Regions from separate parts of the Colwellia sp. BRX10-9 genome, predicted to be linked through region 2. Evidence: predicted binding sites of a transcription regulator. Region 2 holds the regulator's gene; each other region holds the start of a gene.

Region 1 (8,255 bases), on a different contig from region 2:
GATTTAACTTCGTTTTTCAAAATAATATTTTGAGCGTTTTGTTCATCAAGTTGCTGTATGGCTTTTAGCAAAGCCTCTTTTTGCTCGGTAACGGCAGTTAATGCTTGTGGGCTTTGTTTTTGTAAGACTTCTTTTTCAACGCTGAGCAGCTCTTCAAGCTGCTGTAGGTTATGTAACTGTTGAGCAATTAATTGCTCTGCTGCTAACGCTGTCATCAGGTGTAACTCCTGTGATTAGGTTAACAGTAAACTGTTAGCCTAGTTTAAATTCGAAATTTGCTATACTGGCAGCAAGCTTTTCAGGATCAACTTTATACTCACCATTTGCAATGGCTTTTTTGAGTTGATCGATTTTTTTCTGATCAACGGCTGGTGCGTCATTCGCTTTCTTTTGTAACTCATTTAACTGTTGAGCTTGTGGTGTTAAAGAGACTGAATCTTTACCTACAGATCTTCCTTGTTCACTACTTGCTGCATTTTGTGTGGCTTGCTGTTTGACTTGTACTTGTTGATCAAGCTTTTGCTTTACCTGACTGTTGTTTGACAAGTTATTGATATTTATAGCCATAATACTATCCTATAGATAACGGGTTGATATTCACTATCTTGTTATCGGCAAGCAGCCTAATAACTTAACCATTATTATAAATTAATTATCACTTCGTTGATAGCCGATACTCGCCCTGTTACCGTTCTACCACTGCCTTCATTTTCAACCGCTATTTGCTCGCCAAGCCCGCCGTCTTCAAGGGCTATGCCGGAGGTTTTTATTGTCAAGGTATTCGATTGCGCAATAAGCGTGACATGGCTGCCTTTGCAAACAAAACAAATATTTTTTTTAGTTAGAATGACACCCGCCCTCAACTTTCTTTTAGCTCGGGTACCAATAACGATTCTGGTATCATCTAAGCTCTCCCCACGAATTCTATATTTATCGCGATATTCAATGGTGACATTTGAACTATCAACTCTACTGCCCTTACTAATGATACTTTTTGCAACAACTACCGGTATGACCACTTGAATTTTTGCAGGAATATAAAGATACCAAGACGATGGGTCGTCGCAATTTATTTTAACATTTACGTTTCTACCATTATGATTTTCAGGTATATTTGCGATTAAAGGTGTTAAACAAGGTTGAATAATAATTCTGGGATCTAAAGTAGAGACTGAAACGTTTATCTTTCCTTGCTTTGGCAATGGCGTGTTATTTTTTATAAATTGGGTAACAAAATCTTGAAGTTGCTGTCTGTCCATCGTTTGGGCAAAGGCTAGATTTGAAAAAAGCGCTGAGATTAGCGAAAGAATGATAAATATCTTGAATATGCTCATAAATTTGTCAACTATTTGCTAGGGAAATTAAAATACTCGTCTATGCTTAATTTATGTATAGTTTAACAATAATTAAAAACAGACGAATACGCACTAAACGTCAAAAAATTGAACGTTCAATATGTATCTGTAAGCACAATCAAGAAGTGTGCCTTTTTGTGAATTAAGTAAAATGAGGTTTGTATGGCAGGAATTTTAGACTCAGTAAATCAACGCACTCAGTTGGTTGGACAGAATAGGCTTGAATTATTACTTTTTCGTTTAATCGGACCACAACGTTTTGGTATTAATGTTTTTAAAGTACGTGAAGTTATGCCTTGTCCGCGCTTAACCTTACTGCCAGGACAAGACCCTTTTATTAAAGGTGTTGCCCATATTCGTGGCCAAACCATTTCAGTGATCGATTTGAGCAAATCGACAGGTGGCCCAGAAATAGTGCCAGATGAAAATTCCTTTGTCATTATTGCAGAATATAATCGCAGTGTGCAGGGCTTTTTAGTTGGCGGTGTTGAGAGAATCGTCACGTTAAGCTGGAAAGATATCATGCCCCCTCCAGAAGGTGCTGGCAAATCAAGCTATTTAACGGCGGTTACAGAAATAGACAAAAAAATGGTCTCTATTTTAGATGTAGAGAAAATTTTAAATGAAATTAGTCCTATTTCAACAGAACTCAGTGAAGATGTTGTTGATGCGAGTGTCGGAGTGAGTCTTGGCGAACGGGTCATTATGATCGCGGATGATTCAACCGTAGCTAGAAATCAGGTGAGAAGAGCTTTAGAACCCTTAGGCTTAACAATGTTGTTAGCTAAAAATGGCCAAGACGCTTTAGATCAATTGCTGGCTATAGAAGCCGAGTGTCATACATCAATTACTGAAAAAGTCGCTTTACTTATTTCTGATATAGAAATGCCTGAAATGGACGGTTACACCTTAACCGCTGAGATTAAAAATAATGATCGATTGAAAGCCATGCCGGTTATTTTACATACTTCGCTAAGTGGTGTTTTTAATAATGCCATGGTTGCTAAAGTTGGTGCAGAAGATTTTATTCCAAAGTTTCATCCTGATGAGTTAGCCACAGCAGTAAAAAAATGGTTAAAGAAAGATGAACTAGCAAATAATGCTAATTAACCCATTATTTTTAGCGTATTCTATCGTTAATAAATGATAATAATAATTTAAGGCGGAATATCGAAGTGTCAATCCGACAGCTTGATGATAGCAGTTATCATCAGTTTAGAGTCTTCCTAGAGAAACAATGTGGCATCGTCTTAGGTGAAAATAAACAATACCTAGTAAAAAGCCGTTTAGCCCCTTTAATGGCTAAATTTGATGTTACCACATTAGGTGATTTAGTCACTCGTACTCTCAGTCCAATTGAAAGGCAGTTACGCGCCGCAGTTATCGATGCCATGACGACCAACGAAACCTTGTGGTTTCGCGATGAGTACCCCTTTGAACTATTGAAAAAACGCTTACTTCCTGAGTTTAAAAATCAAAGAACGCCTTTAAAAATTTGGTCAGCGGCAAGTTCTTCAGGTCAAGAACCTTATTCTATTGCGATGGCAGTTCAAGAATTTAAGCAAAGTAATCCTGCTGCGTTTTCGGGGGGTGTTCAAATTATTGGCACTGATATCTCCAATACTATGCTTGAGCATTGTAAGTATGGCCATTATGACAATTTAGCTTTGTCACGAGGTTTATCAGCCGAACGCAAAAGAATGTTTTTTGAAAATGGCGATAAAGGTATGTCAAAAGTCAAAGACTCGGTTAAGAAAATGGTTAGCTTTAGGCAACTAAATCTCCTAAATAGTTATAGTTTAATGGGTAAGTTTGATATTGTATTTTGTCGTAACGTATTGATTTACTTCGCACCAGAAATTAAAAAGCAAATAATATCTCAAATTGAAGGCGTGCTAAATCCTAACGGCTATCTCTTTCTTGGCGCCTCGGAATCCTTAACGGGTTTAAACCAAAACTTTGATATGGTTCGCTGTAATCCTGGTATCATTTATCAAAAAAAGACTTAATATCCCCCCACTAAACTCCCCGTTGGCATAGAAATTGTATAGTTATCTTCATTGATTTGGAGGTAACACTATGGCTATCACTTTTGAAAAAGCACTTGGCATTCACCCACAAACACTTGCTGTTCGTTCTAAACGTGCAGAAGTTATTGCTAGTAATATTGCTAATGCAGATACACCTGGCTATAAAGCCAAGGGCATGGACTTTAAGTCTGCCTTAGCGCAAGCCTCTCAAAAGCAACAATCAGGTATGTCACGAACCCACGAAAAGCATTTTGATGTTCGCATTGCAACCAATAATGGGGTGCAATTTAGAACACCAGATCAACCAGATACTGGCGATGGTAATACCGTAGATGCACAAGTGGAACGAAACTTGTATCTAGAAAACTCAATGCAGTATCAAGCCAGCATTCAATTTCTTACTGGCAGGATTAAAGGCTTGAAAAAAGCCATCACCGGAGCAGGGCAATAATTATGAGCCTATTTAACGTATTTACTATATCTGGCACGGGTATGAGCGCTCAATCTGTTCGCTTAAATACCACCGCAAGTAACATTGCTAATGCTGATAGTGTTAGCAGTAGTGTTGATGCAACCTATCGAGCACGGCATCCGGTTTTTGCCGCAGAGATGCAAAAAGCTGCCGCAGGACAAGATGACTCAGGCGTAGGTGTCAAAGTTTTAGGCATTGTGGAAAGCGATCAGCCTTTAAACATTCAGCACTCTCCGGGACACCCAATGGCAGATAAAGATGGTTTCATTTATAAACCCAATGTAAACGTGATTGAAGAAATGACCAATATGATTTCAGCATCACGCTCATATCAAACAAATGTTCAATTGGCTGAATCAGCAAAAAATATGCTGAATAAAACCTTACAGCTTGGCAAGTAACAATTAAAGGTGGGATAAAATATGGAAACAGTAAGCGGAAGTAAACCTTTAGATGGCATGCGCTGGCAAAAGGAAGATGTTACTAAGACGGATAATGGCAATGGTATGTTAACGCAAGAAGATTTCTTTGCGTTACTGACCAAAGAGCTTTCTCATCAAGATCCGACTAAGCCCGTTGAAAATAATGAAATGATTTCGCAAATGACCGCGTTTTCAACGACTGACGGTGTGGCAACGCTAAATGAACAATTTACATCATTTGCTGCATCCATGTCATCGAGTCAAGCATTACAAGCCTCCTCGTTAGTGGGTCGTAGCGTTCTAGTTGATGATAATGTTTTTGGTATGGCTGAAGGTGAAGCCGTTAAAGGCAAAATGATCACTGATAAAGCGGCAAGTAATGTGAATATTTATGTTGAAAACACCGCTGGAGAACTTATTCAAACAGTTCCTGTTGGCAGTGTGGCTGCAGGTGAGTTTACCTTTAATTGGGACGGCAAGATGACAAATGGCGAGCCCGCTCCACAAGGTGCTTATCGTTTTAGAATTGCAGGATTAGTGGAAGGTGAAGCATCAGAATTACAAGCGATGACCTATCGTAAAGTTGATAGTGTGACGTTAGCCGGTGCAGGTGGAAATATTTTATTAAATCTTAATGGTGGCAGTTCCATGGCACTAGCAGATGTGGTGGAAGTATCAGAAGGTTAAATTAATAGTTCTTCGAACTAAATAAATTTAAGCCACTGTTATTTCAATGAAGAGTGAATACTCGAAAATTAGAAATAATTAAGATAAACAGTTTTTTATATGAGGTGCAATTATGTCATTTAATATAGCGTTGAGCGGATTAAACGCTGCTCAAAAAGATTTGGATGTTACATCAAATAACATCGCTAACGTTAATACCACCGGCTTTAAAGAGTCGCGTGCGGAATTTGTTGATGTGTATGCAGCATCATTACTTGCTTCTGGTAAAACAAAAGTGGGTGACGGTGTTTTGACGGCAGATGTCGCTCAGCAGTTTCAGCAAGGTAGTATTCAGTTTACTAATAACGCGTTAGATTTAGCCGTTACGGGTAATGGTTTTTATGCAACAGTACCTGAACTTGACTCCTTAGAAACGTCATATACCCGAGCAGGTCAGTTTAAATTAAACGATAGTAACTTTGTTGTTAACTCTGCGGGTGAGCATTTATTAGGTTTCCCCGTTAACCCTGACGGCACCTCTGCGTCGGTAAGTTTAAGTACGGCAGAGCCTATTCGTATTCCTACGGCCTCTGGTGCTCCTCAAAAAACCAGTGAAGTAGATGTACGAATGAACTTACCTGCGGGTGATTCTTTCATTAGTAGTGCGCCAGGTAACTTTGATCCCGATGATCCTTTGACTTTTAACCATTCAACTTCAGTGACTATTTTTGATTCATTAGGTGATAGTCATATAATGACTTATTACTTTATTAAAGATAATCCTTCGTCTGATGCTAACGAGTGGATGATGTTTGCTGGCGTTGATGGCATACCGGTAGATTTAGCTGATCCAGGTGGACAGACAGATCCAGATCCAACGGCAGCTCCAGGAACGCCAATAACAAATCCACAAGGTGGCGGTAGTTCAGGTCCGTTATCAGCAAGTGGCGGTGTTACTGGCATGCGTATGTACTTTGATTCTTCAGGTGATTTTGTTGCACAATTACCTATGCCAGGTGACGGTGGTGCTATTACCGTGGCACTTGGAGCGACAATATTAGCCAATGGTGCTGATCCAACTCAAACCGTGAAAATTAATTTTAATCTAGACCCTCTTGGCCCTAATCCAAATGAACCTACGCAGTTTGCTTCAAACTTTGAAGTGACTTCGCTTGAGCAAGATGGCTTAGCGGTTGGTCGATTAACCGGTATAGATATTGGTAGTGATGGTTTAATTCGAGCGACTTACAGTAATGGTACCTCAGAACCATTATCACGCATTGCTTTAGTAAACTTTGCCAATGAACAGGGCTTAACGCAAATTGGTAATACTTCATGGAAAGAAAGTATTAGTTCCGGTGAAGCATTGGCTGGTGAGGCGGGTTCAGGTACTTTTGGTACTATTAATTCATCGGCATTAGAGCAATCAAACGTTAACTTAACCACAGAATTAATCGACTTAATTTCAGCACAACGAAATTTTCAGGCTAACTCTCGTGCACTAGAAGTTGATAACCAGCTAAACCAAACTATTCTACAGATTCGATAAATAAATCTTTAAAATAATCTAGTCTATGATAAATAAAAGAGATAAAACGTAAAATGTTTTATCTCTTTTTATGTTCAGGATGAACGGTATAGATGTAGAGCGAAACATAGCTATTCTTAGGCATCCATTTCTTCATCGCATTAATACTTCTTTATGTGTCAATGCCCGAGCAGCGGATGGTCTTTATCAAACCACCTTTCTTTCAAAACCTCAGTCGGTTCCTTTTCGTTGACGATAAAACGATTATTTTTCCATCTTCCTTTTCCTGTTCTATTTCTTCTGGCACTGTTATTGCATTTCTCATTGTAAGATACAATTTTAGAGATCTGTTATGGACAAAATGCTTTATATCGCAATGAGCGGTGCGAAACAAAATATGCATTCGCTTGCCGTTAATGCTAACAACCTTGCTAACGCTAAGACTACGGGTTTTAAAGCCGATTTAGCACAGGCGCGTTCAATGCAAGCTTTTGGCGAAGGCCTGCCTTCTCGTGTGTTTGCCATGACAGAAAATGCCAGCCAAAACTTTGACAGTGGTTCTTTGATGCAAACTTCTCGAGATTTAGATCTTGCCATTCAAGGGCCGGGTTGGTTTGCTGTTCAAGCTGAAAATGGTACTGAAGGTTATACACGTGATGGCCAATTTAGACTCAACGAAGAAGGTGCTTTAGAAACCTCTAAAGGCGAGCTTGTCTTAGGAGATACTGGCCCGATATTTATACCTCTACCAGTCAATAATATTCATATCAGTAAAGATGGCACCATCATGGTTCAGCCTGAAGGAGCACCTAGTTCTCTTCAAGAAGAAGTGGGTCGTCTAAAAATGGTTAACCCGAGGGTGCAAGAGTTAGCAAAAGGTGCTGATGGCTTGTTTCGTCGAAAAGATGGACTAAATGAGAATGCTGACGTCAATGTCAAAGTCGAAAATGGCATGCTTGAAGCAAGTAACGTAAACCCTATTGGGGAGATGACTGCGATGATTTCTTTGCAACGTCAGTTTGAAATGCAATTAAAACTCATGAAAACAGCCGAAGAAGTTGATGCAAGTTCAGCATCTTTATTACGTGCTTTCTAATTTAAATAAATAATTTTTGAGGTGATTTATGAACCCAGCATTATGGATAAGTAAAACAGGGTTAGATGCGCAAACAAAAGATATTGCGGTAATTTCTAATAATTTAGCTAACGCCAGTACCATAGGTTTTAAGAAAAGTCGTGCCGTATTTGAAGATTTACTCTATCAAACGATTAATCAGCCAGGTGGTCGCTCTGCACAAGATACAGAGATGCCTTCAGGCTTAATGCTTGGCGCGGGTACAAAAGTGGTGGCTACGCAAAAAATTCATACCCAAGGTGATATGCAAACTACCGATAACGCTTTAGATCTAATGATCCAAGGTGAAGGTTTTTTTGAAGTGCAACTCCCTGACGGTACATCGTCATATTCAAGAAATGGTCAATTTACCATGGATGAAGAGGGCAATATGGTTACACCGGGCGCGGGTTATTTAATTCAACCACAAATAACTATTCCGCCTGATGCATTGAGTATTATTGTTTCTCAAGATGGTGAAGTCTCTGTAACTCTTCAGGGGCAACCTGATCCTGCTGTTATCGGTCAAATTAATACAGTTAACTTTGTTAACCCGACCGGTTTGCAGCCAATAGGGCAAAATTTATACATTCAAACAGCGGTTAGTGGTGCTCCACAAGAAGGGGTTCCAGGTTTAGAAGGTTTTGGGATGATAGTGCAAGGCGCGC
Region 2 (8,255 bases):
AGATGACTCTAATATTAAAGCAATATCATAAGCTGGCATGTTCTGTAGTAATTTTCGAACGTGCACAAACATTCCGCTACCAAGTGCTTTATTGACTTGTTGCAGGCGTTGATGATTTTGTTGTTGCTCTGATATTTCCGGCATAAAGTTTTCCTGTGCCGCAGTAATACGAAAATTATATTGTTTATATCTTAGTCAAGATGCGCTGGCTAAGGTGTTGTAATGAATGATAACGTAACTTTATTTTTTATTCAGTCTTTTTATCATTCGTCTTCATCAAATTTATCAGAAAATAACTGGCATACATCGTTAAGTGCTTGTTGAGCATCTTCTCCTTGGGTAATCACCTCTACGGTTTTTCCAAAGCCACCGGCCAGTAACATTAACCCCATAATACTACTGGCATCAGCTTCTTTGCCCTCTAAGCAAATAGTAACGTTAGCATTAAGCTTTTGGCTTAACTGGGCAAGTTTAGTGGCAGCACGTGCATGTAATCCCAGTTTATTGCTAATGGTTAATGATTTATTATATTTTGGCATACAGTGACCGTTATTAAGTGCTTTGTATTTTAATATCGCGATGATGAGACTGAACATCTTCGCGTTCTTTTCTAAGATTGTTTGCTAATATTTCTGCAATATAAACCGATCGGTGTTTTCCACCCGTACAACCAATGGCGATAGTAATATAGCTGCGATTGTTTCTTTCTAAGTGGGGTAACCACGTCATCATAAAACTGTTAATTTGCCAGATAAATTTAGTGACAATCGGTTGGCTAGCAAGAAAGTCTCGCACGGGTTGATCTAAACCGGTAAAACCTTTTAAGTCTGTTTCCCAAAAAGGGTTAGGCAGAAAACGGGCATCAAAAACATAATCTGCGTCTTGTGGTACACCGTGTTTAAAGCCAAAAGATTCAAACACCACCACCATAGATGCCGAGGTTTTGCCTAAAATTCGCTCACGCACTAAATCAGATAATTGATGAGGTGATAACTGACTGGTATTAATATACAAACCCGCACGCGTGGAAATAGGCTCAAGCAGCTTTTTCTCTAAAGAGATGGCTTGGTCGAGTGGGATATTTTGTTTAATCAAAGGATGTAAACGACGCGTTTCACTAAAACGTCGAATAAGATCAGAGTCATCAGCATCTAAATACAGAATATCGAGTTTTACTGTTTTTGGTAGATAATCTAATATTTCTGAAACGTCATTAGGATCATTGGGTAAGTTACGTACATCTAAACTAACCGCTACCTTGTCGTAATCATTAATAACGGTATGTGCTAATGCAGGCAATAAATTCACCGGAATATTATCGACACAGTAGTAGCCTAAATCTTCGAGTACACGTAAGGCGACACTTTTACCTGACCCTGAGCGACCACTGACTATCAAGAGTTTCATTTGAGTTTTCCTGGATTATTATTAGATTTTATTAACGTTTAGCATGCTTTATTAAAGTAAAAAGCTCTTGCGAATTTTGGCATTTTCTTACTTGCTTTGCGAACTGTTTAGTACTAAATATTTGCGCAATACTTTGTAAGGTATCTAAATGTTGTTGGCAGTTTTCTTCGGGGACAAATAACGCAATAATAATATCGACAGCACGGTTGTCTATCGCATCAAATTCAACGGCTTGTTCACTGGTCAGCAATACAGCAATAACTTGTGACGTGTTAGTTAATCGACCATGAGGAATCGCAATGCCATTTCCTATGCCGGTAGAGCCAACTTTTTCACGCGCCATTAAGCTTTCGAATAATTGATGAGTATCAATATTATCGAATTTTTTTGCCGCAGTTTCGCTAATTATTTCAAGGAGTTTTTTTTTGCTTGTACCCTTAATCGCACACAGGGTGCAATCAAGGGTAAGGATATCTTGCAACTTCATTATACTACTTAGATTCTTTGGTGAGTGAACAGGCGATAAACAGCATTAATGCTGATTCGTTTTACCTTTGTACTTCAATATTTGCCGGTCAAGCTTAACAACAAGACTATCAATAGAGGCATACATGTCAGCATTTTCAGCTTTTGCATGTAAATCAGAGCCACTAACGTGAACAGTCGCTTCAGCAATTTGATTTGATTTTTCAACGGTGAGAACAACATGAACATTATTGATATGATCAAAATGTCGGCTTAATTTTGCCATCTTAGTCGTGACGTTTTCTCGTAAAGCTTCGGTAATGTCAACATGGTGGCCAGAAAGATTAATTTGCATAAGCTTAATTCCTCATCTTTTCGTTAAAGTAAACTTTTTCGTTGGTTAGAAGGTGGAATAGAAAGTGACTCTCGATATTTTGCTATGGTGCGTCGAGCTACATTTATCCCTTGATCGGCTAATAAATCAGCCATTTTACTATCACTAAGTGGTTTTGCTGGGATTTCGGCAGCAACAAATTTTTTGATTAATGCACGAATAGCTGTTGATGAGCATTCGCCACCGCTTTCGGTGCCAACATGGCTTGAGAAGAAAAACTTCAGTTCGAAAATTCCACGTGGCGTATGCATGTACTTTTGTGTCGTCACTCGTGAAATGGTTGATTCATGCATATCGACAGCTTCGGCAATATCATTTAAAACCATTGGACGCATGGCTTCATTACCATGTTCAAAAAAGCCAATTTGACGTTGCACAATACAGTTTGACACTTTTAATAAGGTATCATTACGGCTTTCTAAGCTTTTAATAAACCATTTAGCTTCTTGTAAATTTGAGCGAATAAATTGTGTGTCAGCTGTCGACTTCATCGAACGTGACATCGAAGCATATTGCTGATTCACCGAAAGTTTTGGCGCAGTATCAGGATTTAATTCAACCACCCAACGGCCATTTTTCTTTTCAACAGAAACATCAGGAATAACATACTGATCGTCACTCTTCATCACACTATCGCCGGGTCTAGGGTCAAGTGATTGAATAAGACGCACCACTTCGCGCAGTTGCTCTTCTTTTAGTCGAGTTTTACGCATTAATGTACGATAGTCTCGGCTACCCAGCAGATTAATATGGTCACGCAAAACTAACTTACTTTCTGCTAACCAAGGTGTAGCGGGGTCAAATTGATTAAGTTGAATGATTAAACATTCTGAAATAGAACGAGCAGCGACACCGACAGGATCAAAGAGGTTAATACGTTTTAGTACCACCTCAATTTCATCAAGCTCTACTCCTTCAATGGCAACACTTTCTAAAATGTCTTCACTAGATACCGTTAAGTAACCGGCGTCATCAACAGCATCAATAATTGCTGTCGCTATAGCGCGGTCTGTTTCGGTAAAAGGGCTTAATTCCATTTGCCAGCGCAAATGATCTTGAATGGAGTCTTGAGTCTCGCCTTGGTAAGTATAATCTTCTGAAGCTGGGCCTGAGCTTGAACTTGCTGCACCGGCCGTGTAGTTATCATCCCAAGTGGTATCCATGTTTAATTCTTCAGGGATATCGTTCTTGTCCATGGCTTCAGTGGTGGTGATTTCATCAATGGTAGGCGTAGCGTCTTCGCTACCATCAGAAGCAGGGGCTTCTTTAACATCACCAGTACCGGCAGTGTGAGCTTCTTCAAGGTTGTCAGTACTTTTATCTTCGGGATTATTTGAAGACTCATCCATTTCTAATAATGGATTACTTTCTAAGGCTTCCTGAATTTCTTGTTGAAGCTCTAACGTAGACAGTTGCAGCAATTTGATTGCTTGCTGCAATTGTGGCGTCATGGTTAATTGTTGTCCTATGCGGAGTTGTAGAGTAGGGCGCATTTAGGTCATTAACTTCCTATTATTTTTAATGGGATATTTTCGTTTTTTTCATACGAAGATACTATTCATTTACTGACTACTATAGCGTGAATTGTTCACCAAGGTATACATCTCTTACGTGTTGATTTGCAAGAATTTGATCTGCAGTACCTTCTGCAATAAGTTCACCATGACTAACAATATACGCATGTTCACATACATCGAGAGTTTCACGTACATTGTGATCAGTGATCAACACACCAATGCCACGTTCTTTTAAGTGTAGAATAATTTTTTTAATATCACCTACTGAAATTGGGTCAACACCAGCAAAAGGTTCATCTAATAAAATAAATTTTGGTTCAGCAGCTAATGCGCGAGCAATTTCTACTCGGCGGCGTTCACCACCAGATAAGCTCATGCCTAAATTATCTTTGATATGACCTATGTTGAATTCTTCAACAAGATGTTCTAATTTCTCTTCACGTTCAGCATCTGATAATTCTTTTCGTGTTTGTAAAATAGCCATAATATTGTCGTAAACACTGAGTTTTCGAAAAATAGAGGCTTCTTGTGGTAAATATCCGATGCCTTTTCTCGCACGCTCATGCATAGGCGCTAACGTCAGGTTTTCGTCATTTAAGATAATATCGCCACTATCACTTTCAACTAAACCCACAATCATATAAAAAGAAGTTGTTTTTCCGGCACCATTTGGGCCCAGTAAACCGACTATTTGTCCTGCTGAAACTTGCATACTGACATTTTTAACCACTTTTCTGCCTTTATAGGCTTTGGCAAGGCCTTTTGCCATTAGGGTGCTAGTGCTCATAAATTAATTTTTTCCTGAGTTTTCGCGTCTGTGGTTGTCGCTTTAATTTTTTCTTTCGGCTGAAAAATCGTTTTAGTGCGTTCGTTAGATTTACTTTCAGCATTGACATACTGAGTGGCAATATTGTAAGTAATTCTACTGCCACTAACCTCACTACCTTCTTGCTGTAATAACGCATTTCCTGAAATTATCACTAAATTATTTGCGGGCTCATATCTTATTTCGTCTGCTTGTAAGCTAAGAGGAGTGCCATCGGCTAAGGTTTGTTTAAAGGTTGCTGGCTTCCCTTTAGCGATATAGGTTTTTTCTTCACTGCCAGATTGAGTCAGCACTTGTACTAAATCAGCACGTATAACTAATGAACCTTGAGTGATCACCACGTTATCAATATAGCTGAATATTTTATTTTTAAGATCAACGGCTTGTCTTGAAGCGTTAATTTCAATCTTTTGTTTTATATCAAATTTTTCAGCGAAAGCTGACGAAAATAGCGGAGTTGATAACAATAAGCACAGTAGGCTATTTTTTAACAATTTCATAAATTGATTTCACATGTTTAGTTAGTGTCATTTGGTTGGTGTTTAAGTCGACAATTAAACCTTTACCATCGATGGTAAATCCTTTACCGATAATTTTAATTTCTTGTTCTGAACTTATGATGTTAGTTTTTAGATCAAGTTCAAAGTATTTTCCTTGAACTTCTTGTAATAAGCTATCGGGATCTGTTGCTAACAGGCGGACATGCTTTGCTAATTTTACCCGGTTGTTATTGTATAATATGCCTTCATTGGCAGATATTTTCCATGCGGGCGCATCATTTTTTGGATGAAGTGTGTATTGAGGAAACTCAAAGTTGGTAATACTTAACTCAGGGTAATGTTCCATACGATGGGCATCAACAACATAAGCTAAGCTTCCTTGATGTTTATAAACATTACTGTGTAAATTTTCGGCAATAAAATCAGGGGTCAGCGTCTTATCAATCGCTTGTAATTGTGGTGCTGAGGAATTTCTCCATTCAATTATACCGTAAACGCCTCCCGCAATTAGAAAAAACAACAAGGTTAAACTATAAAGTCGATTCATATACTCGCACCCGAAGCATTTGCTAAGGTGTTTTGGCTAAGCATGATTAAATCGCATATTTCTCGAACAGCACCAAAACCGCCATGGTTAAAAGTGGTGTAATTTGCGATAGATAAAATACTTGGGTGGGCATCTTGAACAGCAATACCCAAGCCTACAGCGTTGATACACTCATAATCAGGCATATCATCACCAATATAAGCAATTTCCTCGAGGGATAGCTTTAATTGCTTAGCCATCGTTTTCAAGGCGGGTAATTTATTTTCTTCACCTTGCACTATATATTTAACATTTAAGGCTGACATACGTGTTGCGACAATATTTGATGTTCTCCCGGTGATCACCGCTACATCGACACCGCTGGCGCCTAATGCTTTTATGCCGTAGCCATCTTTAGTGTGAAAAGCTTTTAATTCTTCACCATCGTTACCCAAATAAATACGGCCATCAGAAAAAACGCCATCAATATCACATATCAGCAGCTTTATTTTTTTCATGGTATTGAATGCTGTGTCAGTAATTTCGCCATAGAGTGTTTGCATATTAGATAAGACCTGATTTTAGTAAGTCGTGCATATTCATTGCGCCAATAGGTATATTATTGTCATTAACAATAATTAAACCATTAATTTTTTTGTCTTCCATGATTTTTAAGCCTTCGGCGGCTAGCATATCTTGATGAGCCACAGTGGGATTTTTTGTCATCACTGATGCAATAGTATCAAGATGTATATCAATACGTTCATCAAGAATACGACGTAAATCTCCGTCAGTGAATAAGCCTTGTAATTGACCACTCTCGTCGACTACCGCCGTCATCCCCAAACCTTTTAATGATACTTCAACCAACGCATCCTTAATTTTAGCATTAGCATTTACAGTTGGTAAGCGCTCACCACTATGCATTATATCGCTAAGACGTAGTAATAGGCGTTTTCCTAAACTACCACCGGGATGAGAGAGTGCGAAGTCGTCAGCGGTAAAGCCGCGAGCATTTAATAAGGCAACAGCGAGTGCATCACCCATTACTAGGGTTGCTGTGGTACTTGATGTTGGCGCTAATCCTAGTGGACAAGCCTCTTGTGAAACAGCAACACAGACATGGGTATCGCCTAGTTTTGCTAAGGTTGAGGCTGGATTCCCCGTCATCGCAATAAGTTTAGCGCCAATACGTTTTATGACTGGCACTATTGCTAACACTTCACTGGTTTCGCCCGAGTGCGAAATAGTTAACACGACGTCATCACCGGTTATCATACCTAAATCACCGTGACTTGCTTCACCAGGGTGAACAAAAAAAGAAGGTGTGCCGGTGCTCGCCAGCGTTGCAGCAATCTTGCCACCGATATGGCCTGACTTGCCCATGCCAGCAATAATAACCCTACCTTTACAGTTAAACATTAACTGACAGGCATATTCAAAGTTCTCATCAATGTACTGGGCTAACTCTGCAATAGCCTGTTGTTCTATGTGAATAACGTCTAACGCTAGTTGTTTGAAATCGTTCATTATTAGCCCGTTTTTATTTTGTAAATTGCTATTATAGTGTTTGTTATTGCTTTATTTGACTAAAAAGTAGCGCTTGATAAGCGATAAAAGCGCCTATTAATAACAAACCTTTTAAGCGGCCAATGCAAAACTTTCCGGCACGACGAGTAAAACACAGTATAAATAATAATACGGTAACGCCAAGCATGTAAGGAGCGTCACGTGCTGCGGCATCTGAATCTACTTCGCCCGGTGCAATTAAGCCAGCGAGCGAGAGTACGGCCAAAATATTAAAGATATTAGAGCCAATAATACTCCCTAGCGCTAAATCATCTTCTTTCTTGATAATACTCATAATACTTGCAGCAAGTTCTGGCAAGCTTGTGCCAACGGCAATAACGGTCAAACCAATCACTAAGTCACTTATGCCAAATGCTTTAGCAATAAAAACGGATGAATCGACCAGGTAGCTAGCACTCATAGGTAAGAAAATAATACCAACGACTAGCCAAAGTAAAGATTTAGGTTTGCTAACCGCGTCAGGCACTTCTTGTTCAGCTTCAATGATCAATGGATCATCAATTGGCCGAGTTTTAGAGGCTCTTATGGTGATAAAAAGTAACGCAAATATATAAACAAAAAAGCCGATCATCAGTGATAAGCCTTCGTTAAAGCCAAAGTAATCGTCAGAAAGCATCCAATAGGCTAGGGCGGTAACAATTAAAATTAATGGAATTTCTCGTCTTACCGTTGATGAGGATACGTTTAAAGGTTGAAATAATGCCGTTATACCCAGTACCAAAGCAATGTTAGTAATGTTTGAACCGATTGCGTTACCGATAGCTGTATTATTGTTACCGTCTAAAGATGCTGTCGCTGCAATCATCATTTCTGGAGCAGATGAACCCATGGCAACAATAGTTAAACCAATAATCATCGGTGAGATACCAAAATTTCTTGCTAATGATGAGGCACCAAAAACAAATTTATCAGCACTCCATACCAGAGTAACAAGTGAAACAAGTAAAATTAGAATCTGTAATAACATTAAGGGCTCCTATATTAAGAGCGTAAATTGTCGCTGGTTGCGAAGCAAAAACAAAGAGAAATA
Region 3 (8,255 bases), on a different contig from region 2:
AAAATCGCGGTTGCTAAGGCAGCAGCCACTTTACCAATACCCGATTGTACAATAACGACATCACTGCCGTTGAGTTGCCCTTGATAAAAGGTATAACCTGCATGTTCGGTTGTTACTGCATGAGTTAATTTTGCTTTTAAAATAGCAACTTCTGGCTCCATTGCGCCAATTATTCCTGCTTTCATTTTATTTCCAATTCGTTGATAACATCTAATAAAACAATTATAACGTGAAGATTCCCAGATGTCGTATATTTATGTTCAGGATGAACGGTATAGCGCGGTGCCATGGATGGCAAAGAGCGTATATGTTGAGGATGGCCTTTCTCAGACATCCTGTCTTTCTAGGCATTAGTGCATCCCTGCACGTCAACGGTATAGCGCGGTGCTGTGACTACATGGATGTAGGAAGTAGAGTAACGCAGGAGCGGTTACCGAGATGGCAAAGAGCGTATATGTTCAGGATGACCTTTCTCAGACATCCTGTCTTTCTAGGCATTAGTGCATCCTTGCACGTCAACGGTATAACGCGGTGCTGTGATTACATGGATGTAGGAAGTAGAGTAACGCAGGAGCAGTTACCGAGATGGCAAAGAGCGTATATGTTCAGGATGGCCTTTCTCAGACACCCTGTCTTTCTATGTATGAGTTCAATAGGCACAAGATTATACGTCAACGATATATTACGATCACATTGCCACTCTCAGCCTTTATGGCATTAAAACTGCCAAGCACGTTAATTATATCTAAGGGAAAACAAAAAAGTCAGCGATTTAAATCGCTGACTTTTTATTTTAATAATGAGTTAATTTTATTGTAGAGTTTAATGAGGTAATGCGGCTACTTGCGGTGCAGGGATACGTTGCGACATAGCATTGCCTGTTGATGAGCCTAATTGCGCACGAGCGGCAATAGGAGACAAAGCGCCAACTTCTTCTCTATTTCTATTGGGTCGAGGTTTTAGCATGGGAGCAGGAATAATTTTTCCTTTAATTTTTGGCTCTGGTGGTCTGTTTCCTAAAAGTCGACTGTAAATACAAGCGCGGATCTCGTCAACGGTATAATTAGTTTTCACTTTAATACGAATATGAGGAATTGAAGATGCTTCTAATGCGCCGCTGACAAACCAGTCTTTTTTGATTTTATAGCCTTTACCTTGGGTATCAACTAAATCAATAACGCCACATAGCTTCATACTCTCACGATCACAAATAGCAAAGTCTAAGTATTTACTTTCGGCATTCGCTGATGCTGTTTGGCTTGCTCTGTTCGACACACCATGACGAATAGTGACAATATCAGCAAGTTTTACTCGATTAATAATACGGTATTTACCACCAAGGGCTTGTTCGAGCAAATTCTGAAAATTCTTCTCTGCTGGCGTAAAAAGACTTTGCTTTTTATCAAATGGAAAAGGAAAACTATTGTCGTTTAAGCGGCTAGCTAACAAAGCGACAATAACAATTAGGCTGATCATGGCAAAGAGAATTAATTCCATACACTGCTCCGGCGGTTCAAATTCTTGACGGTCTTCTTAATAACTGTTGAATAAGCAGAATTTGTGCCACAGATCATAATTTTGCTAGATTCTTTTAATAACCGTTAATTAAGCAGCATTTATGCCATAGATCTTAATATAAAAGGGGTGTATTAATGACCGTTCGGAAAGTAGAATTTATTCTGTATATTTTAAGCTAAAAGACTGTTTGAGCATGGGAAAAGGGTGGGGATAAAAGACTCTAGTTATTATTTATCTAGAGTCTTTATTAGGTTTTGAGCGAATAATTATGCTGGGTATTTTGCCTCAAGTGCTGCATAAAGTTGTTGCTGAAAATCACTTGCACTGGCATCTAAGGTATTAACTAAATTAGCTAATACTTCATTGTCTTCTTCGCCATGCCAAACTTTGATATATGTCCCTTCTTTATAACCGTGGTCTTGACGGAAAAAATTCAAGGTGTTTTTGCCAACATATTGACGAAATAATTCATCTAGGTCCATATTCATCAAACGCATACAATCAGCTAAGGCAATCGCATCAAAACTTTTGTTAGTAACGGCGGCTGACGCTAGGTTTTCAAGGGCAATTTTAAAATCTTTTTCGCCTGAGCTTTCAGTGAGTTCTGTTGCTAAGGTGTCAGTAATACTTGTAACGGTTTCGCCTGTCATTAAACGTAAGCTTAATCCAAAATGAAAAATATCAACCAACTCCAGTTGCACTTGCGCAATATCTATTTCTTGATGTTTCCACCATTTCCATCCGTGATGGTCTAACATTTCAGCACACTCAACCCAAATGGCGCGATACCACTCATAACCATTTTCTTGCCAGGTATCACTAACACGAGTATTCATCGCGTCTTGCATGGTTAGCATTTGTTTTATTTGATTTTGTGCTGCTGAATTTACGCTCATTTTTTTCTCTATTATTTGTAAATATCTATGGGGACTATTTTGCCGTAGAGAAAAGAAAGAAACAAGCAAACAAACAAACGATGGTAATTTAATTAAAAAACTACCGCTAACTCAATACCGCTAAAGGCATAGTTTTTTGCTTGCCAGTTATAACCACTTATTTCACGAAAACGAACAAATGCTGTAACTTTTATTTGCTCAATCATCATCGAACTACCAATCCCTATATAGCCATCTGAATCGTTGTCATTGTAATGATGGTCAAAGTTATCATTTTCGAAATCTGTACTATAGCCCTTATTTCTATGTGAATAGTCATCGTCACTTCGATCATTAAAGGCAAGCTCAAGCAGATCAACGCCAAATTCAGCATAAAGACTAAAGTTAGAAAAATAACCTATTTTTATACCGCCTTCCCATGCAATAAAACCATGTTGATAATCAAAGGTATCGGTAACCCTTGCATAGCCTATTGAGCTATTAACCGAGAAACCTAAATAACTATTAAGTTTACGATGAATTACCTCTACGCCAACACTTGAATAATAGTCACTGTCGTTAGTTGCATGCTTAATAGAAATAATATAATCATTAGATTTCATTGCGTAACTGTTCAAAGAAAACAAAATGTTAAAACAGATGACGATAATAATTTTTTTCATAATAAGCTCAACAGAAGATTTACAGCCATTCTCATCTTATTACGGGTAAGTTTCAGTGATCTAATTGTTAGGATATGCTGAAAAACTGTAAGTTATTGTCAGATTAATTCTGTAGACATTGAGCCTTTAGTGCTGGCGTCATTTAAAAGTGGGCTTTTACTCTAAGCCAAGCATTGCTGTTTTGTTGATGTTGACCAAAAAAAGTATACTTTTCTTCACCCCAAAATAAATTCGCCCCAGCCGAGAATAACCACTTATCGCTATAGCGATAAGTTATTGAAGGTTTAAGATAACCATCCTTGTCTGTGGGAGAATAAAAGTTAAAAACGCTATAAATTAATTTTTGCTGCAATGTTCTGTAGGTTAAGCGAAAGGTTAATAATTGACGGTTTTCATCGACTTCTGTTGCTGGCGTAGCAGAATGGCTAATAAATTGCTGATAATGTTTGGTTTGCTCAACATAGAACTGAACGCTAGCGGTCAGGTTTTTAATTACTTCTCTTTCAAACGCCACTAAAAACCTATTTTGACCATTCGCAATAAAAGGGTTAGTGCCGTTATTATCCTCAATACTGTTATAACTTGCATATTCAGCATTAAATAATCCGCCGGCTAATGACAATCGAACACTGGCTCCCCAAGCATTCATTTCTGGAAAATAAGCTTGTGATGGCTGACTGTTATCTTCTGTAATACCTACGGGAGTTGGCCAAAAACCTTTATAACCATACAGGGCATATTCCACGCCATTATTGTTAGTCGCAAGGCGCGCTGAAAATTGTGCTTTATTGGTTTTTTTTACCCTAAAATTATCAGCGGGTGCAACTATGGCATGCCCTTGCGGTGAATAAAAAGAAAAACGTTCGCCAGTGATATAAACATCAGGGGTGAACTCAGGAGTCCAAGTGAGATCAAGTGAATAGTGACCAATATACCAAGTACCTTTCGCACTATCTGAAGGCGCTTTTAGATATTGGTCATCACGTCCTGAGAAGAATGATTGCCAGTTTTTTGCAAACAAGTCGTTAAGGAAAATATAATCACCGGTACCCCATGTCAGAATTTGCCGACCTAACTTAACATCTGTTTTATCAGAGGGGCTAAAACGGATATTTAATTCGCGTGTTTGCAAAAAAGTATCTTTTAATACATCGTCATAAATTAACTCTGCTTTTGAAACCAGCTCAAAAGATTCATGACTGTAATCAAGATTAATGCGTGTGGTGATTTCACTTAATGATGCGTTTGACTCAACAATATTATCCTGTAATAAATAGCCATAACCTGCTTCAACAAAACCTGAAAACTTCCAAGGTGAAACTGCTGCTTCGCTCCACTCATCACCCCAATTATCTGTTTCGTTTGCGAGAACATTAGCGGCAAAACTTGCGCTACCGACACAGAGGCTGGTCACTAGAAAAAAGAAATTTTTTACTGATTTTTGCACAATAATTTTGTCCATTTTTTGTTAAGCGATATAAAGACTCATAATAATCACGATACTGAATTAATTTCAGCAGCTAAAACGGGTCAGGATGAGCTCATACGATCACCCTTAGCTTATTAATCTAACCACTCTTTCGGTGGGTTACGTAAACTGCGCTCAGAAAAAATATCATTGGGTAAGCCAACATTATATTTAACATTTCTAAATTGCATTTCAGTATAGCTACCATCGGAGTGTTGAGTTATTTTTGAATGCATAACCGTGGTAAAACCATCAATAACTTCAGTTTTTAATACTTGCAGAGAACGTGATTTTTTACCTTGGCTGTCATAAAAGTCAACTTGCATCGGTAATAAAGTGTTTTTATCAACACTGACAATATAATGATCAAATTCAACACTGTTTAGATCTTTAGGCTGAGCCTTGATCGTATAAAAGTTGTTATCAGTTTTTAACAGGGTAAAGTTATCTTCTGCGGGGTTTCTGCCTGAAACATCCTCATAAAAAAAATGTGCGCCAACAAAAGAAGTACGCTTATCACCGGCTGAAATACGTTTTACTAAATCTAGTGCTGGCAAGTACAACCAGCGGTCGTCATCGCTTGTGACTTTTTTAACTACACGAAATACCGTACCTTGGACATCGGTGGGGCGAGAGAAGAACACTAAAATGTCTTGGTTACCTAAATCGGTTTGGTCTTTACGCAAGATGGTAAATTGTCGCATCTGCTTATTGCCCTGCGCATCAACAATAATCATACGGGCTTGGGCACTACCATCATCAGCAGAATAATATGAGGCTAAATTTGCCTTAGTAATAATTTTATTAGCATCGGTTAGATCGCCAGCATGGCCAACAAAACTTGAAAGGGAGCAGACCAGTATCAATAGTTTTGATAAATATTTCATCTTTATATCCTATAGTTGTTCAGTTTTTAGGTTTTGCTTACCAGCAAAAAGGGTCATTAATGCCGGCAATAGCACTAAAGTAACTAACGCCGATAGCGCCATAATACTCGCCAGGAAAAAACCAACGGTAATATAAGGCATTAATGGTGAAAGTAATAATGGGGTAAAACCAACCGCAATAACTATTGCATTGCGTGAAATTGCTCGGCTTGGCTCTTGGAACATTGCGGTTAATGCTTGTGTTAAGCTGCCCAGTTCTTTCTCTAATTCTTGTGCACGTTGGAGAAAATGAATGGCAAAATCGATAGATAGTCCTAATGTGAGCGCCGACAACACCGCGATAGGCATATCATAGTCTTTACCTATCCAGCCAATTAATCCATAGATCATCGAAATAGTAAGTGTTAGCGGCAACATGGCTAAAATACCGTACTTGAAAGACCGAAACAGTAAAACCATCATCAAGAAAACGATGACAAATGAAGACAATAGGCTGTCGATCATTCCATTTACCATCGCATCTTGCCAAACAATGTTTAAATAAGATTTACCTGCCCATTGATAACTAATATTTTTTGGCATTGGATTGTTGGTAATGTAAGTTTCTGTCCAGTTAACAACTTTGGTGGTGTGTTGATTATCGCCACTAGTCATTTGCAACCATAAGAGACTTTTTTGGTAATCTTTAGTGACAAAATGCCATAAGTCTTGTGGACGATGTGACGACTGATATTGCAATAATGTTTGCGCCACGCCATTGCTTGTTTCAGGCAAAGTAAAGTCTTTATCTTCACCGGAGAAAAGTTCACGATTGACCGTTTTAACGATATCAGCCAAGCCATTACTTTTACCAACTAAACCTGTAGCTAGTAACGCTTGTTGAAAGTCGCTTTGCCAGTTTAATAACGTGGGGTCTAGAAATACTTTGCTGTCGTTGAAAGCGCTATCAGCAATATTGACTAACTGCTCAATAATAATCTGGTCTTTATCAGGGGCAGAAAACGTTAAGTCATCTAATAAAACCAACAAATGCTGATTGAATAATGACTCTTTTTTAGCCGAGTTAACGTTATTTATAAAGGTATGAATTTTTTTAGCGCTAGCTGAATCAGCGTTAAACGTTGCCAGAACTTCTTTGAATTTTTTTACCTCGCCGTTATTGTCACCCTCGTTATTGTTAAACACTAACCAAGCATCATAAGTACCAGCAAAATGTTCATTAAGCACCTTGTCAGCAATTCTTATTTCGTGATCTGCTTTAAACCAATTAACAGGATTATCATTAATTTCAATACGACTAACGCCTTCAATACTAATTAAAAATAAGGCAACAAAGCCGATAAGAATAAGCTTGGTTTTTTGAGTAGCAAAACTGCCTAACCGTTCTAATACATTGGCTAATCTGCCTTTTTTCTCCATACGCACTATAGCGTCATGCAATTTGGCTAAAGTTTCAGGTTTTAAACGAGAAATATAAGCAGGGACGTAAATAATTGTCAGCGCGAATGCCAATAAAATACCAGTACCAATAAAAGCACCAAAGACTTTTACCGGCGGAATAGGGGTTAGCATTAACGAATAAAAACCGATAGCAGAGGTGATTGATGTATAAAGCATTGGCGTATATAAATGCTTCATGACACCTTTTACAACGTCGCCGGCATCATCACCTGTTTTATATTTTTCAGCAAATTCAGAGAGAATATGAACTGAGTCAACCACTGCTATTGGCATTAAGAATATAGCGATCATTGATGACATAATATGAACAGTAAAGCCCATACCGATGAGTGAGCCCATGACTATAATCACCGTAGCCATCGCGACCACCATAGGTGCAATTATTAACGGAAAATTGCGAAAAAAGTACCAAAGTAAAACAAAAATAGCTAAACCAGCAAGTGGAGCTGCAACACCCATTTGAACAAACATCTCATAGCCAAATTGGTCTTCAGCGACAGGTAAACCTGTGATATGAAAGTCTACATTAGCCACCAACTCTGCGGGAAAATTGCCACTGATAGTACGAATTTTTTCGGCAATATTATAACTCATGTCTTTGGCTTGAATAGGCACGTAAATCGCTATCGCTTTGTTGTCTCCAGAAACTATGGTGTTGTTAAGCATAGGTAAGCGTTTTACGGCTTGTTGAATGGCTAAGCTGCCTTCGAGTGAAGACGGTGCCTGCTTCATTAGATATTCAAAGCGTATGCCGTTATTTTCACCTTGGTTATTTTTTTCTTGGGTAATATTGTCAACAACACTCAAGGATAATAAATCTTGTTGAATAACCCCTTCAATTTGTAATATTTCTGTTGAAAGTTGCTCAACAACCTGTAATGCACTAGGAGTAAAAATACTATTTTTACTAACAATTCCAACGACTATCATATCGCGCATTTGAAAGTCAGCTTTTGTTTGGTTATGAAAAACACGTGCTGGCGCATCACTGCTCAGCATATTTTCAGGGTCGGTATCTATTTTCAGGTTTGGCATCATCGCCAGACTAATTGCCACCATTAATAAGACTAAGGTGTAAACAAGTTTAGGTTTCTCAATAGCGAGTTGCAGCAGTCTGGTGTAATTCAAAAGGGATCCTTAACTGAAAAGTTATTATATTAGATAAATGTAATGTACTTTTATATTAGCACTATCTAATGTAATATCAATTAATATTTACTTTTTGCTGACAATAAAGACCCAAATGATGAATAATGAAACTCAAATAGACATAGCTGAAATGCGTGGTAATGCAACTCAAGCCGCTGAGTTACTGAAGGCGATGAGTAATGAAAATAGATTATTGATACTTTGCTATTTAGGT

Evidence for each region. The regulator sigma-54, encoded in region 2, starts transcription at its own class of promoters, with help from an activator protein. The targets are predictions, from matches to a motif close to GTTGGCACGNNNNTNGNNT.
Region 1: the regulator sigma-54 is predicted to act here: its motif matches at 1,472-1,490, upstream of flgA (flagellar basal body P-ring formation chaperone FlgA).
Region 3: the regulator sigma-54 is predicted to act here: its motif matches at 1,550-1,568, upstream of H4J69_RS14565 (DUF2726 domain-containing protein).

What each region holds. Positions count from the first base shown of each region.
Region 1 is NZ_JACGVV010000004.1:96,857-105,111, forward strand. Features, by position in the region: gene flgN (flagellar export chaperone FlgN) at 1-215, opposite strand, end outside; gene flgM (flagellar biosynthesis anti-sigma factor FlgM) at 253-567, opposite strand; gene flgA (flagellar basal body P-ring formation chaperone FlgA) at 642-1,334, opposite strand; gene H4J69_RS03850 (chemotaxis protein) at 1,518-2,465, shown strand; gene H4J69_RS03855 (protein-glutamate O-methyltransferase CheR) at 2,531-3,364, shown strand; gene flgB (flagellar basal body rod protein FlgB) at 3,435-3,836, shown strand; gene flgC (flagellar basal body rod protein FlgC) at 3,839-4,258, shown strand; gene H4J69_RS03870 (flagellar hook assembly protein FlgD) at 4,280-4,966, shown strand; gene flgE (flagellar hook protein FlgE) at 5,079-6,494, shown strand; gene flgF (flagellar basal-body rod protein FlgF) at 6,826-7,569, shown strand; gene flgG (flagellar basal-body rod protein FlgG) at 7,598-8,255, shown strand, end outside.
Region 2 is NZ_JACGVV010000005.1:163,750-172,004, forward strand. Features, by position in the region: gene mgtE (magnesium transporter) at 1-144, opposite strand, end outside; gene H4J69_RS05015 (HPr family phosphocarrier protein) at 264-539, opposite strand; gene rapZ (RNase adapter RapZ) at 553-1,407, opposite strand; gene ptsN (PTS IIA-like nitrogen regulatory protein PtsN) at 1,439-1,894, opposite strand; gene hpf (ribosome hibernation promoting factor) at 1,940-2,227, opposite strand; gene H4J69_RS05035 (RNA polymerase factor sigma-54) at 2,251-3,759, opposite strand; gene lptB (LPS export ABC transporter ATP-binding protein) at 3,839-4,570, opposite strand; gene lptA (lipopolysaccharide transport periplasmic protein LptA) at 4,567-5,109, opposite strand; gene lptC (LPS export ABC transporter periplasmic protein LptC) at 5,090-5,656, opposite strand; gene kdsC (3-deoxy-manno-octulosonate-8-phosphatase KdsC) at 5,653-6,198, opposite strand; gene H4J69_RS05060 (KpsF/GutQ family sugar-phosphate isomerase) at 6,200-7,165, opposite strand; gene H4J69_RS05065 (calcium/sodium antiporter) at 7,209-8,192, opposite strand.
Region 3 is NZ_JACGVV010000027.1:190-8,444, reverse strand. Features, by position in the region: gene mtnN (5'-methylthioadenosine/S-adenosylhomocysteine nucleosidase) at 1-185, opposite strand, end outside; gene H4J69_RS14565 (DUF2726 domain-containing protein) at 823-1,497, opposite strand; gene H4J69_RS14560 (dUTP diphosphatase) at 1,785-2,414, opposite strand; gene H4J69_RS14555 (hypothetical protein) at 2,507-3,076, opposite strand; gene H4J69_RS14550 (hypothetical protein) at 3,219-4,523, opposite strand; gene H4J69_RS14545 (outer membrane lipoprotein-sorting protein) at 4,640-5,431, opposite strand; gene H4J69_RS14540 (RND family transporter) at 5,441-8,020, opposite strand; partial or broken gene H4J69_RS14535 (metalloregulator ArsR/SmtB family transcription factor) at 8,139-8,255, shown strand, end outside.